3 regions of the Arthrobacter sp. efr-133-R2A-63 genome follow, and region 1 is predicted to be linked to each of the others. Evidence: predicted binding sites of a transcription regulator. Region 1 holds the regulator's gene; each other region holds the start of a gene.

What was found. Region 1 encodes HrcA, which represses chaperone genes, less so after heat shock. Its sites were predicted from a motif close to TTNGCACTCGNNNNNNNCGAGTGCNAA; they were not measured.
Region 2: the regulator HrcA is predicted to act here: its motif matches at 1,920-1,946, upstream of groL (chaperonin GroEL).
Region 3: the regulator HrcA is predicted to act here: its motif matches at 2,937-2,963, upstream of QRN45_RS00620 (FmdB family zinc ribbon protein).

The regions. Positions count from the first base shown of each region.
Region 1 is NZ_JARVRG010000017.1:56,416-61,729, forward strand. It holds gene QRN45_RS08375 (16S rRNA (uracil(1498)-N(3))-methyltransferase) at 1-190, opposite strand, end outside; gene dnaJ (molecular chaperone DnaJ) at 193-1,323, opposite strand; gene hrcA (heat-inducible transcriptional repressor HrcA) at 1,390-2,403, opposite strand; gene QRN45_RS08390 (DUF3097 domain-containing protein) at 2,591-3,448, shown strand; gene QRN45_RS08395 (DUF4870 domain-containing protein) at 3,552-3,965, shown strand; gene hemW (radical SAM family heme chaperone HemW) at 4,020-5,249, opposite strand.
Region 2 is NZ_JARVRG010000036.1:72,574-77,887, forward strand. It holds gene groL (chaperonin GroEL) at 79-1,707, opposite strand; gene QRN45_RS18970 (ABC transporter substrate-binding protein) at 2,005-3,273, opposite strand; gene QRN45_RS18975 (cold-shock protein) at 3,366-3,569, opposite strand; gene QRN45_RS18980 (LytR C-terminal domain-containing protein) at 3,709-4,332, opposite strand; gene QRN45_RS18985 (DUF3263 domain-containing protein) at 4,382-4,717, opposite strand; gene QRN45_RS18990 (uracil-DNA glycosylase) at 4,835-5,314, shown strand, end outside.
Region 3 is NZ_JARVRG010000004.1:6,418-11,731, reverse strand. It holds gene QRN45_RS00640 (hypothetical protein) at 1-283, opposite strand, end outside; gene QRN45_RS00635 (GNAT family N-acetyltransferase) at 592-1,164, opposite strand; gene galU (UTP--glucose-1-phosphate uridylyltransferase GalU) at 1,219-2,124, opposite strand; gene QRN45_RS00625 (5-formyltetrahydrofolate cyclo-ligase) at 2,242-2,847, shown strand; gene QRN45_RS00620 (FmdB family zinc ribbon protein) at 3,026-3,289, shown strand; gene cpaB (Flp pilus assembly protein CpaB) at 3,551-4,228, shown strand; gene QRN45_RS20980 (hypothetical protein) at 4,269-4,514, opposite strand; gene QRN45_RS00610 (AAA family ATPase) at 4,524-5,314, opposite strand, start outside.

The DNA of each region.
Region 1 (5,314 bases):
CCTGCCCGGATCCGGCCACGGTGCCCGTGAGCCGCTTACCCGCACCGTCGGCGATGTCGACCGCTTCGCCGATTTCCAGGCGCTTGACCGTGACAGCGTGCCTGGCTTCGGCGCCGTCGAGCACGAAAGTGTCACCGGTGCCGAGTCCGTCCAAGGTTCCGGCAGCGGTGAAGAATACGGGGTTGCTCACCGCTACAGGTTACCGAGCTTGTCCCGCAGCTTCGCGAACATACCGCCGCTGGCCACGAGCTTGCCCTCGGTGAACTGCTCTCCGCGCAATTTGGCCAGTTGGCGGAGCAGGTCTTCCTGGGCGGCGTCTAGCTTGCCGGGCGTCTCCACATGCAGGTGCACCTTGAGGTCTCCCCTGCCGTAGCCGCGCAGGTGGGTGACGCCCAGCCCGCGAAGGGTGATGACTTCGCCGGACTGGGTGCCGGACTTGACGTCGATCTCCTGGGGGCCGTCGAAGGTCTCAAGCTGCAGTTCCGTGCCCAATGCCGCGGCGGTCATGGGAACACTGAGCGTTGCATGAAGGTCGTCGCCTTCACGAAGGTAGGTGGAATCGCCGTTTACCCGGATCTCCACGTAGAGGTCGCCGGGAGGCCCGCCCGCAGGACCTGCTTCGCCTTGCGACGACAGCTGGATGCGGGTTCCGGTGGCGACGCCGCCCGGCACCTTGACGGTCAGCGAACGGCGGCTGCGGATGCGGCCCTGGCCGTTGCATTCATTGCAAGGATCCTTGATGATCGAGCCGAAACCTTCGCACGATCCACACGGTGCCGCGGTCATGACCTGGCCGAGGATCGAGCGCACGGCCCGCTGGACCTGGCCCGAGCCGCCGCAGATGTCGCAGCGCTCCGGGTGGGTGCCCGCGCGGCAGCATGAGCCCTCGCACGTGGGGCAGATGACAGCAGTGTCCACCTCAAGCTTCTTGTTGACGCCGAAGACAGCCTCGCGCAAGTCGATGCGCACACTGATGAGGGCGTCCTGCCCGCGACGCATACGTGATGCGGGCCCCTGCATGCCGCCACCTCCTCCGCCGAAGAAGGTGTCGAAGATGTCCTGGAACGCGAATCCCTGGCCTGCGTAGCCGCCGCCGAAACCGTTGTCCGTCCCGTTCTCGTTGCCTGTGGCGTCGTAGACGCGGCGCTTCTGGGGGTCGGAGAGGACCTCGTAAGCGTGGGTCACGGCTTTGAATTCCTCCGCAGCGCCGGCCCCGGGGTTCACATCGGGGTGGAGCTTACGTGCAAGCTTGCGGTAGGCCTTCTTGATCTCCTCGCCGGTTGCTTCCGACGAGACGCCCAGAACGTCATAGTGACTGCTCAAAGTCGGTATCTCTTCCTTTATTACGGGTACACTGCGTTTCTTGCGGGGCGGTTCCAGCCGAAGCCGTCAACCGCCCAGAATGCGGGAAAGGTAGCGTGCGACGGCCCGGACGGCCGCCATGGTGTTGGGGTAGTCCATGCGGGTGGGTCCAAGAATGCCGATCTTGGCGCTGCTGCCCGGACCGTAGCCCGTGGCAACCACCGAAGCCTCGGAGAGGCCGTCATAGGGGTTTTCGCGGCCGATGCTCACCGTGACTCCCCGGGGGTCTTCCGCCATGTCCGACAGCAGCCGCAACATGACCACCTGCTCCTCGAGCGCTTCGAGGACAGGGCCGATGCTCAGGGGGAAGTCCACGTTGGAGCGGGCCAGGTTGGCCGTGCCGGCCATGACCATGCGTTCGTCGCGGCTCCGGTCGGCGAGCCTTTGGAGACCGTGGGCAAGGGCGCCTGCAAGGTTCCGGAGCGCCGGCGGGCACAAGGCCACCACCGAGGGCAGGACTTGGGACATGAGGTCGAGCTGTGAGCCAGCAATGCTTCCAAGGAATCGCGCGCGCAACGTCATGAGCTCTTCGTCGGCAGTGTCCGCTGCTGCGTGTACAACGCCTTGTTCCACTTTGCCCGAATCCGCGATCAGCACTACCAGGACCTGGCGCGGTGCCAAAAGGACAAACTCGATGTGCCGGACGCGTGCGCGGCTCAGGTGGGGATACTGGACGACGGCGACCTGGTTGGTCAGTTGGGACAGGAGCCGGACCGTGCGCTCCAGGATGTCCTCGACGTCGTCGGGGCCCTCAAGCAACGAGTGGATGGCCCGGCGCTCGGCAGCCGACAGCGGCTTGACCTCGGAAATGCGGTCCACGAACAGGCGGTAGCCCTTGTCCGTGGGGATGCGGCCTGCACTGGTGTGCGGTGCCGCAATGAGGCCTTCCTCTTCCAAGAGGGCCATGTCATTGCGGATGGTGGCGCTCGACACTCCCAGATGGTGCCGTTCGACCAAGGCTTTGGAGCCGACAGGCTCGCGGGAGTGAACGTAGTCCTCCACGATGGCGCGTAGCACTTCAAGCTTGCGTGGTTCGCTCACTGCCCACCTCCATTCAACAACCGGTACTTCTACAGTTAGCACTCAACATGCCCAAGTGCTAACAAGTCTAGTATGAGCCACCTCGTTGTTAGCATTGGTACCGCTCGCGGCGAACATGATGCCCGCGCGGTCCTGCGGAATTCCAAGGACCGTGACCGATCCCTTAGCGCAAAGTGGTGTGAAGACCGTGTCTTACGACAATTGGGGCCCGCAAGACCTCTCCTCGCCGGCCAAGCGGCAACTGCCTGAAGTGCCCGTTGAACGCGGAATGGTGCTCGAGGACGTGCAGTCCGGTTGGGTCGGGGCCGTGACCAGGGTGGAGAAGTCCGGAGGCATGCACATCGTGGTGCTTGAGGACCGGCGGGGAAAAGCGAAATCGTTCCGGCTTGGTTTCGGATTCCTGCTGGAGGGGCAAGCGGTGAAGCTCCTCCCGCCGGTGCCGCGCGGGGCGGCCGCAAAGGGCGGATCCCAACCGGGCAGGACGGCGTCGGGTTCCGTCCGGGTGGCCGGCCAGCGGGCCCAGGTCGCCAAGGCAAGCCGGATCTGGGTGGAAGGCAAGCACGACGCCGAACTTGTGGAAAAGGTCTGGGGAGACGATCTGCGGGTGGAGGGCATCGTCGTCGAGCCCTTGCACGGCGTGGACGATCTCAAGGCGGCCATCGCCGCCTTCTCCCCCGGCCCTGGCCGCCGGCTCGGAATCCTGGTTGATCACCTGGTGCCGGATTCGAAGGAGTCGCGCATCGCTGCCGACGCCATGACGTTGCCGGGCGCCAAAGGAAACGTCCTGATCGTCGGTCACCCGTATGTGGACGTCTGGCAGGCAATCCGGCCCAAGGTGCTGGGGATCGAACAATGGCCGACCGTAGCGCGCGGCACGGATTGGAAGACCGGCATCCTCAGGTCGTTCGGTTGGCCGCACGAGACGGCCGAAGACGTGGGACTGGGTTGGCAGAGGCTTCTGGGCGCCGTCCATAGCTACGCCGACCTGGAAGCGTCTTTGCTGGGTCGCGTGGAGGAAGTGATCGATTTCCTGACCGTCGCATGATGGTTTGGATGCCTCCGGGCCCGGACGTGGTCGTCCGATCCCGTGCCGAGCAAGTATTCTGGGACAGCAACACCGCACCTATAGCTACTCGAAGGAAGAAACTGTGGCAGACAACGCTCCTGACGATCGGGACGGCACCTCGGGCCAGTCCCAGTACCACGGCGTTCCTGCCAACGCGCTGCCCTTGACCGCCTCGGAAGACCGGCAGTGGGCAACCTTGGCGCACTTCGGCGGGATCCTTGGCTGCGTGCCTTCGCTTCTGATCTACCTGATCTTCCGCGAACGTGGTCCGTTCACGGCCCAGGAATCAAAGGAAGCCCTCAACTTCACTTTGCCGCCGACGATTGCCGCGGTGCTCGCCAACATTCTCGTCTTGCTCCCGGTGGTGGGAAACCTGTTCGCGGTCCTTGCCACGGGAATCTGGGTCGCGGTGACCTGCTTCTCGGTGTCCGCTGGAATCCGCGTCAACCACGGACAGCCGCACCGCTACCGCTTCAACCTGCGCTGGATCAAGTAGCCGTTCTTCGCGGGTGCCTATGACGGTTCGCGCGCCCGCCGTCCGCGCCGGACGTTAGTCCGGAAGGATCCGGCGGACCACGGCATCTGCGAGCAGCCGGCCCTTGAGGGTCAGGACCAGTCGTCCTTGGAAGGCCGCTGCGGGTTCAACCAGGCCGTCGGCAATGAGGCCTGCGACGGCGTGACGGCCCACTTTGTCGAGCGCGTCGACTTGAAGCCCGGTGCCGAGCCGCGCCTCCAGCATGATGCGTTCCACTTCCCGGGTTCCGGCGTCGAGCGTTTCGCGTCCAGCGGCCGGTGAGGCCCCGCTACCAAGCCTGTTGGCATAGGCGGTGGGGTGCTTGACGTTCCACCAGCGGACGCCGCCCATGTGGGAATGCGCACCGGGCCCGATGCCCCACCAATCGTCTCCCCGCCAGTAGGCAAGGTTGTGTTTGCACGCCTGTTCGGGAGTGCGGGACCAGTTGCTGACCTCGTACCAGTCCAGCCCTGCGGCGCTGATCAGGTGGTCGGCGAGTTCGTACTTGGCGGCGTGGTCGTCGTCGTCGATCCCGGGAACTTCTCCGCGCCGGATCTGTGCGGCCAGCTTGGTGCCTTCTTCCACAATCAGCGCATAGGCGCTGATGTGGTCCGGGGCGTAGGACAAGGCGGTCTCCAGGGACGCCTGCCAATCAGCCATGGACTCACCGGGAGTGCCGTAGATGAGGTCGAGGCTCACGGCAAGGCCGGCGTCGCGCGCCCACTGGACCACCAAGGGGACCCGGCTCGGTGTGTGCGTGCGGTCCAGGACTTTGAGCACATGAGGTACCGCCGACTGCATGCCGAAGGAAATCCGCGTAAAGCCGGCGTCGGCGAGCAGCCGGAGGGACTCCGGCGTCACGGAGTCCGGGTTGGCTTCAGTGGTGACTTCGGCTCCCGGTTCCAGGCCCCAGCGCCCGACGGCGGCCGTCAGGATGCGTGCCAGATCTTCAGCAGGGAGCAGGGTCGGGGTGCCGCCGCCGAAGAACACGGTGCTCAGGGGGCGCTGCGGCAACCCGGAGCCATCCATGGCCCGGACGGCGAACTCCACTTCCGAAATGGCAGTAGCAGCGTAGGCGTCCTGGGAAGCGCCGCCGCCAAGCTCCGTGGCCGTGTAGGTGTTGAAATCGCAGTAACCGCAACGCACGGCACAGAAGGGTATGTGGACGTAGAGTCCAAACTTCCGTGAATCGACGCCGTCAAGCACTTGCGGCGGCAAAAGGCCATCCGCAGGTGCCGGATCCCCGAGGGGAAGAACGCTAGGCACAGACGTCCCCTCGTGGCTGTCCTGTACGCACCGCTACAGCGTGCGCCGGTCCCGCAGTGTTCCGG
Region 2 (5,314 bases), on a different contig from region 1:
TGGTTAAACGGCGACGACGGCCCCCACCTGAGGCGGGAACCGTCGTCGTGCGTGTGGCTGGTGAGCTACAGCGGGGGCTTAGAAGCCGCCCATGCCGCCCATGTCGTCGCCGCCACCCATGGCCGGAGCGTTCTTCTCCGGCTTGTCGGCAACAACGGCCTCGGTGGTCAGGAACAGACCAGCGATGGAGGCTGCGTTCTGGAGAGCCGAGCGGGTGACCTTTACGGGGTCGTTGACGCCGGCAGCCAGCAGGTCCTCGTAAACGCCGGTTGCGGCGTTCAGGCCGTGGCCCGACGGCAGGCCGCGGACCTTGTCGATGACAACGCCCGGCTCGAGGCCGGCGTTGTGGGCGATCTGCTTGAGCGGAGCGTCGATGGCAACGCGGACGATGTTGGCGCCCGTTGCTTCGTCGCCTTCGAGCTGCAGGTTGGCGAATGCCTTGGCACCGGCCTGGATGAGGGCAACGCCACCACCGGCGACGATGCCTTCTTCAACGGCAGCCTTCGCGTTGCGGACTGCGTCCTCAATGCGGTGCTTGCGCTCCTTGAGCTCTACCTCGGTTGCGGCACCGGCCTTGATGACTGCAACGCCGCCGGCCAGCTTGGCCAGGCGCTCCTGCAGCTTCTCACGGTCGTAGTCGGAATCGGAGTTCTCGATCTCGGCACGGATCTGTGCCACGCGGCCGGCGATGGCGTCGGCGTCGCCGGCACCTTCGACGATGGTGGTCTCGTCCTTGGTGACAACAACCTTGCGGGCGTTACCGAGCAGTTCGAGGGTTGCGTTCTCGAGGCTGAGGCCGACCTCCGAAGAGATGACCTGGCCGCCGGTGAGGATCGCGATGTCGGCGAGCTGTGCCTTACGGCGGTCACCGAAGCCCGGAGCCTTGACGGCAACGGACTTGAAGGTGCCACGGATCTTGTTGACGATCAGGGTGGCCAGGGCCTCGCCCTCGATGTCTTCGGCGATGATCAGCAGCGGCTTGTTGGACTGCATGACCTTCTCCAGGACCGCAACGAGTTCCTTCACGTTGGAGATCTTGGAGTTGACGATCAGGATGTACGGGTCTTCGAGGACCGTTTCCTGGCGCTCTGCGTCGGTGACGAAGTAAGCGGAGATGTAACCCTTGTCGAAGCGCATGCCCTCGGTGAGTTCAAGCTCCAGGCCGAAGGTGTTGGACTCCTCGACCGTGATGACGCCTTCCTTGCCGACCTTGTCCAGGGCTTCAGCAATGAGGTTACCGATTTCGGTGTCGCCGGCAGAGATGGAAGCCGTGGCTGCGATCTCTTCCTTGGTCTCGATCTCCTTGGCGGAGGCGAGCAGCTCGCGGATGACGGCTTCAACAGCCTTCTCGATGCCGCGCTTGAGGGACAGCGGGTCGGCGCCGGCAGCTACGTTGCGCAGGCCTTCCTTGACGAGGGCCTGGGCCAGGACGGTGGCGGTGGTGGTGCCGTCGCCAGCGACGTCGTCAGTCTTCTTGGCAACTTCCTTGACCAGCTCGGCGCCGATCTTCTCGTAAGGATCGTCCAGCTCGATCTCCTTGGCGATGGAAACACCATCGTTGGTGATCGTGGGGGCGCCCCACTTCTTTTCGAGGACGACGTTGCGTCCACGCGGGCCGAGGGTGACCTTGACGGCGTCGGCGAGGATGTTCAGACCCCGCTCGAGACCGCGGCGTGCCTCTTCATCAAATGCAATGATCTTGGCCATAACGGCGGTAGTCCTTTCGGGACAGTCGTTAAGAAGGTGCCTTCACTGCGGTGCCCGCGACGGACGATCCTTCGCGTTCGGCCTCTGTACGCCGCGCGCTCGGGATCTCACCCCAGCAAGGTTTTCTTTGTTCCCCCAAACACCGCCAGTGTTTCCAGACGGCCGGAGCCGTGAAGAATTAGCAGTCAGTGCTTGAGAGTGCTAATCAATAATTAGCACTCACCCGAGGAGAGTGCAAGCAGCAAGCGAGGGAAACTGCTCGCCACGCCAGGGGAATTCGCTACGGGCACAAGCCGATCACGGAGTCCGCGAGGCGGTCTCCTTGCCACTCACCCGCGCAGTGTTGTCTGCACCGTAGGTGAAGACCATGTAATTGGACGATGTAACGTCGCCATTGGCGTCGAACCCGATGGTGCCGGACTCGCCGTCGTAATCCGGAAGCTTGGCCCCCTTCAGCACCTCGAGGCAGTCCTTGTATGACGTACAGGACGTGCGTTCCTTCGTTGCCGCATCACCCGACGTCGGACGTGTCCCGCCGGACACGGTGGTGAGCCAGGCTGCGATCGAACCGCCGGCGTCGTCGCCCGCCGCCGCGGCCGCGAGCGCCGCGAGGGTGACGGCGTCGTACGTTTCGGCCGCGTACGTTGTGTCCTTGAGTTTGGGGTCGATGCCGGTCAGGTCCGCCTGGAACTCCGCACTCGGGAAGACGCCTGGAAGAATTCCCCGCGCGCCGTCGAGGCCACCGGCTCCCAGCGCGGTTCCGTATTGGCGGATGGCACCGTCGCTCAAGATCAGGTTCTTGCCGCTCAACCCCGCGTTCAAGAGCTCGGCCAGGGCGCCTTGGGCGCCATCACGGGCAACCACGACGACGGCGTCAGGAGTGCCGGACTTGATGCCCGCCGCGGCGGGAGCTGCTTTGCCGGCCGCGAATTCCGTGTTGGTCACTGCCTCCATTCCGAGGCTGCGGGCAGCGTCCATGACCGCTCCGGAAACACGAGTGCCGTAGTCCCCGGATTCGTGGAGGACGGAAATCCTCTTGGCGCCGCCGTCGTGGGCAAGCTTCGCCAAGACGCTCCCCTGTGCGGCATCAGCGGCCGAGGTGCGGAAGTAGAAACCGCCGTTCTTGTAGCTGCTCAGCCCCGACGCCGTGTTGGCCGGCGAGATGAGCGGAATCCGGGCAGGAGCCAGCACATCGATGGCGGCGGGTGCATGGCTCGAATCCGTCGGCCCCACAACGACGTCGGCGTGGGCCGAAAGCAAAGCCTTGGCTTGCGTGGCTGTATCGGCCGTGAAGGCCGCCGCGCTGGCCCCTTGGCTGGCGCTGATGCCTTCGCCGGCCGCGGATTCCGGGAGCAACTCGACCGGGCGGTTCTTGTAGCCGCCGGAGTCGTTGATCTGCTTGACGGCCAATTTGGCCGCTGCCAGCTCGGACTCGTTGAGGAAGGCGGAACTACCCGTATTGTCCAGAATCACGCCGACGCGCAGGACGCCGTCGCCGCTCGGAGTGACGGAGCTGAGCCTGGCGTTGCCAACGGGGGCGGAACACCCGGCCAGTCCAACGGCCAAGGCTGCAAAACCTGCAAGGAGAGGTGCTGCCAACGATACCCGGGACCGGCGCACCCCAAGAGGCAGGGACAGCCCTGTTGCCGCAACACCCACTAGATAAGCCGCACGCTTTCTGCCTGGGGGCCCTTCTGGCCCTCGCCCAATTCGAAGTCGACCCTTTGTCCTTCTTCGAGCGCACGGAAGCCATCCATCTGGATGGCGGACCAATGCACAAAGATATCGTCACCGGATTCATCCACGGTGATGAATCCGTAGCCCTTTTCGGCATTGAACCATTTGACGGTTCCCAAAGCCATGATCCCCACACTTTCAACTAGCTGTGGCCGGCTTCCGGGATCTCCGGGCCAGCTCACAACTACTGTAACCACAGTCACGTTGCCGTAGCGCAACCTTGGGTGCGGGTAGCCGCAATGTTATTGAGGCGTAACCGAGTTCCTACTTGTAACCGGGGCCCAGAATGACAACTACGGGCTGCTGGAACTCGGCGCTGTCCACCAGGTTGGAGATACCCAGCAATTTGCCGAGCGCTTCGGCGTTGCCCTTCTGGGCCGCGCCTTTGTAGAAGACCGACGACGTCTGCTGGGGCATGCCGCCCCAGTTGGCGACGGTGGACAACGGCCATCCCCCGCCTTGCACCATGCCGGCCACACGGGCAGCCAGTCCACCGGTGGTGGTGCCGTTGTAGACCGCGACTACCGCGGTCTTGTCCAAGGGCGCCGTGGTGGGGGTCGGCGTGCTGGAGGGAGTATCGCTCGGGCTTGGTTGCCCGGATGCCTGCACAGAGCTACTTGGAGACGGCATGCTGCTCGCAGAGGGCGACGCCGCGGCACTTGGCTTCGAGGCGCCCGCCGTGGCGACGGCTTGCGGCGTCGTCGATGAGGTGAATCCCAGCTTCGGAAGGACGAGGAACGCCACGAGGCCGACAGCCAGCGCAATGCCGCCCAGGAGCAGCACCGGCCACAAGGCTGCGCGGGAAGCGGACGCGACGAGCCTGTGGACACCTTGGCGCGATGAGCTCTGCGGGACACGGTCGAATTCATCCCGGGCAAATTTGGTCATGGTGAAGCCTTGTCCTTGCTGCTTGCTTGCTGGGGTATCAGCGGATGCTTTATGCGTCGGAACCGAGACGGCGCGCTGTGCGGGCCCTCTGACGTGACATACGTAGTCTACGCAATCTCTTGACCAGCATGGGATCGTGCGCCAGTGCTTCCTCGGTGTCGATGAGGGCGTTGAGGAGCTGGTAATAGTGGGTCGCGGACAGATCGAAGAGTTCCCGGACGGCCTGTTCCTTGGCCCCGGCGTACTTCCACCACTGCCTCTCCAGGGCGAGCATCTGCTGTTCACGCTCGCCGAGCGGCGAATCGCTGCGGAGTCCGGCGGACAGGTCTTCGAGCACCAATCCAGTTGCTTCGGACGCCATGGGTTCCCGTGCGGGTTCTGCCACGACACACTCCTTCGACGCATTGACTGAAAAATGTCCCCCACCCATGATACCGGGCGAATAACACGGATGTCATTTGCCCCGCCGCGGGAGGAACTCCCGAGGGCCCGCTTTCCCCAGATGCCCCACGACAGGGAGAATGGCTGGGTGGCAGGCGAAGAAGCGTTATTTGAGCTTGAATCCGAGGACCGCTCCGCCGGGTTCGAAGCACTCCCGGGGATGGCCTTGGAGGACCTGATGGCGCCGGACTGGGCCGACGCGCTCTCCGGCGTCGAGGACGAGTTGCGCTCGGCGCTGGCCTTCGTGGCGGGCGAGGCCAGCCGCGGAACCCAGGTACTGCCTGCCGCGTCGAACATCCTTCGCGCATTCCGGCAGCCACTGGCCGACGTCAAAGTGCTGATCCTCGGCCAGGACCCCTACCCGACGCCGGGACACGCCGTCGGGCTCGCTTTCGCGGTTTCCGGACAAACCCGGCCCATCCCCCGCAGCCTTTCGAACATCTACCGGGAGATGGAGTCCGACCTCGGGCTCCCGCAGCGGGTGCACGGAGATCTTTCGGCCTGGACGGACCAAGGGGTACTTCTCCTGAACAGGGTGCTG
Region 3 (5,314 bases), on a different contig from region 1:
TCATCTTCGCCCTGCGGTCCCGGATGGCCAGTCGGCGAAGCAGGAAGACGGTCGCGACCACGCCCACTATGCATCCCAGCGGCAGCCACGCGGAAACGAGGCCAAGAATGCGGAGGACGCCGGAAACGGCAGCCGCGAGCAGGAGGAGAACGGCGGCAAGGGCAAGGGCACAGCGCCCGTATCTGACTTTGAAGACCGCTGTTTCCGATGCAGCATCACGCCGTTCGCCGGCGCCGGCCGATACCTCGGGCAATGCGGTTGCGGTGCTCTGCATGGTTTCCATTGCTTTCTCCTGCCGAGGGGTGATTGACAGAACCACCCCGGCTTGCAGTTCATGAGCGTCTTCGTCAATAACATCTGTTGGGAAGTCACCGGCCATCTGGATGTGCTGGCGACGATTCCGGAGTATGTATGGCGCAACCCAAACGATCCACAGCGCGACAGCAATGACCAATATCACCGAGCTGCTGAGAGGGAAGTCCACAATCAAAACCGTAGAAGCAAATAGCCGGAGGCCACCGCATTGCCAACGGTGTGTCGTCGGAGAGTCGGCAAATCAATGGACTTATGACCCTTATTCGCCGAAAGCGGCTAGTTGGCTCCGTGCCGAAGCCAAGCGGCCAGCAAGCCTCCGGGGACCTCTTCCGAGGTCAACGCAAAGCTTCGATGGTCAGCCCATTCTCCGTTGATGTGAAGGAAACGCTCGCGGCGCCCTTCGTCGCGGAATCCCAACTTCTCGACAACTCGCAGGCTCGGCCCGTTCTCCGGCCTGATGTTGATCTCCATCCGGTGCAAGCCAAGGGCTTTGAAGCAATGGTCGGTGGCCATGGCAACCGCAGTGGGAGCTATTCCGCGGCCGGCCCGGGCCTGGTCCACCCAGTAGCCAAGCGTGGCCGTCATCGCCGATCCCCACATGATCGAAGAGACCGTCAACTGCCCTACGATCCTAGGCTCCTGGAATCCAGGAATACGCTCCGTGATCACAAAGGGGAGCGCACTCGCTTGCCGGGCCTGGGCGTTGAGGGAAGCCACCATCTGCCGGTAGTTGGGAAGGCGACCACCCGGGGCCGGGTTGGAGGCTTCCCAAGGCGCCAGCCAATCACTGTTGCGTGAGCGGACCTCGGTCCATTCCTTCTTGTCCCGGTAGTGAATGGGACGCAACATGAGGTCGCCGCATTCGAGCGTCACCGGCCATATGGCCGACCCCCACACAAGGACCTACTTGCTGAGGCCGGCGGCAAAGCCCGGCAGCCACTCCCGCAGTCCAGGCCCGAGGTCTTCGCTGTCGCATGCGAGCTGGACGCAGGCTTTGAGGTAGCTGAGCTTGTCTCCGGTGTCGTAGCGACGGCCACGGAAGACGACTCCGTAGACGCCGCTGCCCTCACCCTCGCCGGCAGCCAGGACCTGAAGGGCGTCCGTCAGTTGGATCTCTCCCCCACGGCCCGGTTCGGTCTTCTCGAGAACGTCGAACACCGAGGGGTGGAGTACGTACCGGCCGATCACGGCCAGGTTGGACGGAGCTTCGTCGGCAGCAGGCTTTTCGACAAGTTGTTTGATGCGGACGTAGCCGTCTTCACCGATGTCCTCGATGTCCGCGCAGCCGTAGGCGCTGATCTGGGAGGGCTCGACTTCGATGAGGGCCACAACGGATCCACCGGTTTTGTGCTGGACCTCGATCATGTCGCTGAGGAGCGTGTCCCGGGCGTCGATGAGGTCGTCGCCGAGAAGAACCGCGAAAGGTTCGTACCCGACGTGCTGCTTTGCACGCAACACTGCGTGTCCCAGCCCCTTGGGGTCGCCCTGGCGGACGTAGTGAATATCGCCGAGGTTGCTCGTGGCCTGCACCGAGTCCAGCTTGGTGATGTCTCCCTTGGCCTCCAGCGTCGCTTCCAAAGCCGGTACCCGGTCGAAGTGGTCTTCCAATGCACGCTTGTTGCGGCCTGTGATCATGAGGACGTCATTGAGTCCCACGCTCACAGCTTCTTCGACAACATATTGGATGGCCGGTTTGTCGACTACCGGGAGCATCTCTTTGGGCATGGCTTTAGTGGCAGGCAGAAACCTGGTGCCGAGTCCGGCTACAGGGATAACGGCCTTGCGGACGGCGCAGTTATTGGAAGTCACCGGACTAATCTAACGGAAGTAACTGGACAATGGGCAAAAAGGAACGTGCCGGCCAAAAGGAGCACACCGTTCCTTTCCCCATCCCTGAGCCGCACAGCAGCGGGAAATGGAGCAAAAGTGACTTTGAAAGACGACATCCGCCGGGATCACCGCAAGCGCCGGCTCTCCTTGACCGGGCAACAGCGCGCAGAGGCTGGAGCGGGGATTGCCCGCCGGGGCGTTTCATGGGCGGCTGATGTTGCCCATGGGAGACCCGCGACTTTCGCGGCCTATCTCGGAGTGGCCGCCGAACCGCCCACAATGCCTTTGCTCGCTGCGCTCCACGCGGCCGGGCACAGGATCCTCCTTCCCGTCTGCGAACCGGAACGGCGTCTGAGCTGGGTCTATTGGACACAGGAGACCGCTTTTGTCCGCTCAAAGTATGCCCCGATCGACGAGCCGGTGGGCGAACGTTTCGACAGTGACGTCATCAAGGATGCGACCGGAATCTTCCTGCCGGCCACCGCCGTCGACGAGGGTGGAAACCGCATCGGCCAAGGGGGCGGTTACTACGACCGGCTCCTCGACAAGCTCGACGCCGACGGGAACCGTCCGCCGACTGTGGCCGTCGTCTACGACCATGAAGTACTGCCTGCGGGGACGATCCCGGCCGAACCGTTCGACAAGCCGGTGGCGGAGGCACTCACCCCACATCGGATCGTCCAGCTTGTTCGGCCCGCATGATGAGGCTTTACCGGCCTGTCTGCTTCGCCACATTCCCCTGTCTGCTTCGCCACATTCCGTAGTACCGGTCCCGACGCCGGATGATAGAATTGGCACTCAGGCCCTGGGACTGCTAATGGACGGAACAATCCGCCTCGGCAGCACAGGACCTGCAGTTCGTCCCGGAGGAGGATCACCAGTGCCCACTTACGCCTATGCCTGCAAAGACTGCGGACATGCCTTTGACATCGTTCAGGCTTTCACGGACAGCTCCCTGTCCGACTGTCCTGAGTGCCAAGGATCGTTGCGCAAGAAGTTCAACAGCGTGGGCGTTGTCTTCAAGGGATCGGGCTTCTACCGCACCGACTCCCGGGACTCCAAGGGAAGTACTGTTTCGGCCGCTCCCGCGGCACCTGCCGCATCTCCGGCTCCGGCGTCCGTTCCTGCGGCTGCCGCGAGCTGATTCCTGGGTACCAGTTGCCCCCGGTTTTCCACATAGCTCAACGTTTCCACATAGCTCACTAAGGCCCTGCCATGCGCCTTAGTGCCCGGTTAGCGTGGCAGCATGCCCGCAACCCCGAACGCTTCCCAAGGCCCCGGTTCAGCATCGCCTGGCTTCGGTCCAACCAGGCCTTCATCGATTCCACGCAATAGCCTGCCGGGGCCGATTGCCGCGTCCCACACCCGCCGTCTTCGGGGTTTCCCCTCCAAAGCCGGAGGCCGCTTGGGTCCTCCCAAGAGACAGTACAAGCACCGCACCTTCGCTAGCTGGCTGAACCGCAACCGTCGCCTCGTGGTGGCACTCCTGCTATGCGTGGCGGTCGGGGTCGCAGTCCATCAATTGACTCCTGCTTCGGAGCAGCGAGCCATCGTCCTGGCCGCCGCGCGGGATCTTCCTGCGGGGTCCAGCTTGACGGATTCCGACCTCAAACCACTCGAAGTCCTTCCTGACGGAATCCCAGCCGGGGCGCTCACGCCCGGCACTGCCTATAGGGGAAAGCAGCTCGCCTCGCCCCTGCAGAAGGGGCAGATCCCCACAGACGCGCAGATCCTGGGACCCGGCCTGCTGACCGGCACCGCACCCGCGACGGCGGCCGTTCCGCTGCGCATGGCCGATCCCGCTTCTATTCAACTCATCTCGCCGGGCCAATTGGTCAACGTTGTGCTCACTGCGGCCGACGGGTTCGAAGGGCCCGGCAGGAAATCAGAACTCCTGGCGGCTGCGGTCCCGGTTTTGTGGACGTCCGCGCAAGGAGGCAAGGCCGGCCAATGGTTGGGCACGAACGAGGCGGACGGCCTTGTGGTTGTCGCTGCCAATCCGCAACAGGCCGAAATCCTGGCCGGGGCTTCCACACGCGGGAAACTGTTCTTTGTCCTCGTCAGTCCCCCAGGTAACCGGTAATGCGAAACCCCGCCGGAGAGTCACCACCATGATGGTCCATTCAGCCCCAGTGCGGGGGCCTTTGTTCCTTCAGCCAAGCGTCATGGTCGTAGCTGGATTCATCGCCCCAACGGCGCGGATCGTCCTCGGAAGCTTTCTTGGGCAGAATACCTTCTCCTGCCGGCTTCCGTTCCGGTGCGGGCTTCACTTCTGCCTTCTCCTGCGTGGCCAACCCGGTATCAGCGTCTGCCGCTCCGGCGCTGGTGTCCGCGGGCGGCCTGGAATGAGTGCTTTTGCTTTCCGCCATTGCGTTTCCTTAGGGGATAGCCGGACCCGAGCCAGCGCCTTGCGCGCCGCTGGACCTGGCCGCGGAGGGTTCCGCCTGGCTATTCAGTTCCAATTGTTCAACATCGATGTCCAGGAATCCATCCTGGACATCACCATACGATGGCGCCACAGGCTTCTCGAGTCCCAGATAGGATCCAATGCGATCCGCGCAGGACGAGGGATCCGTGAATACTTCGATGGTCCACAGCGACATGTAGCGCCAGCCAAGGCGTTCCAGGAGCTGTGGCCGGAGCCTGCTGCGCTCCCTCACGCTCATGCGGCGGTATCGTTCCGTGCCATCCGATTCAATGGCCACCGGCGTAGGCATTTCGCTGTCATCCCGGCCGATCGTGTGCACGGGATCGGCCGCCGCGGCGATGTCCAGGACTCCGTCATAGTGGTGCCACACGCGCGCTCCCCGGGCTCGGAGCCGCTCGCCCAGATCCGCCACCAACGGATCCTCGCCGAGCGCTTGCTCGCTGGCGGCTGCCCTGGTGGCCGGTGTCCCCAGATCGGAGTTCCCCGACAGTTCACGGTCAAGGAGTTCATGGAAGTCGACGGCGCCGTGGGCCAGCCGGTCAAGATCGAGGTCTTCCGGACGGAAGCAGCTCAGGACGTGCATGGACCTTCGGGAGCGGGTCATAGCCAGGGCAAATTTGTTTCGCCCGCCTTCGACGGACAGAGGGCCGAAACTGTGCAGCGCCCGGCCATGCGGGGTGCGCCCGAAGCCCAGCGAGAAAATGATGTGGTCGCGGACCAGTCCCTGCGCGCGCTCCAGAT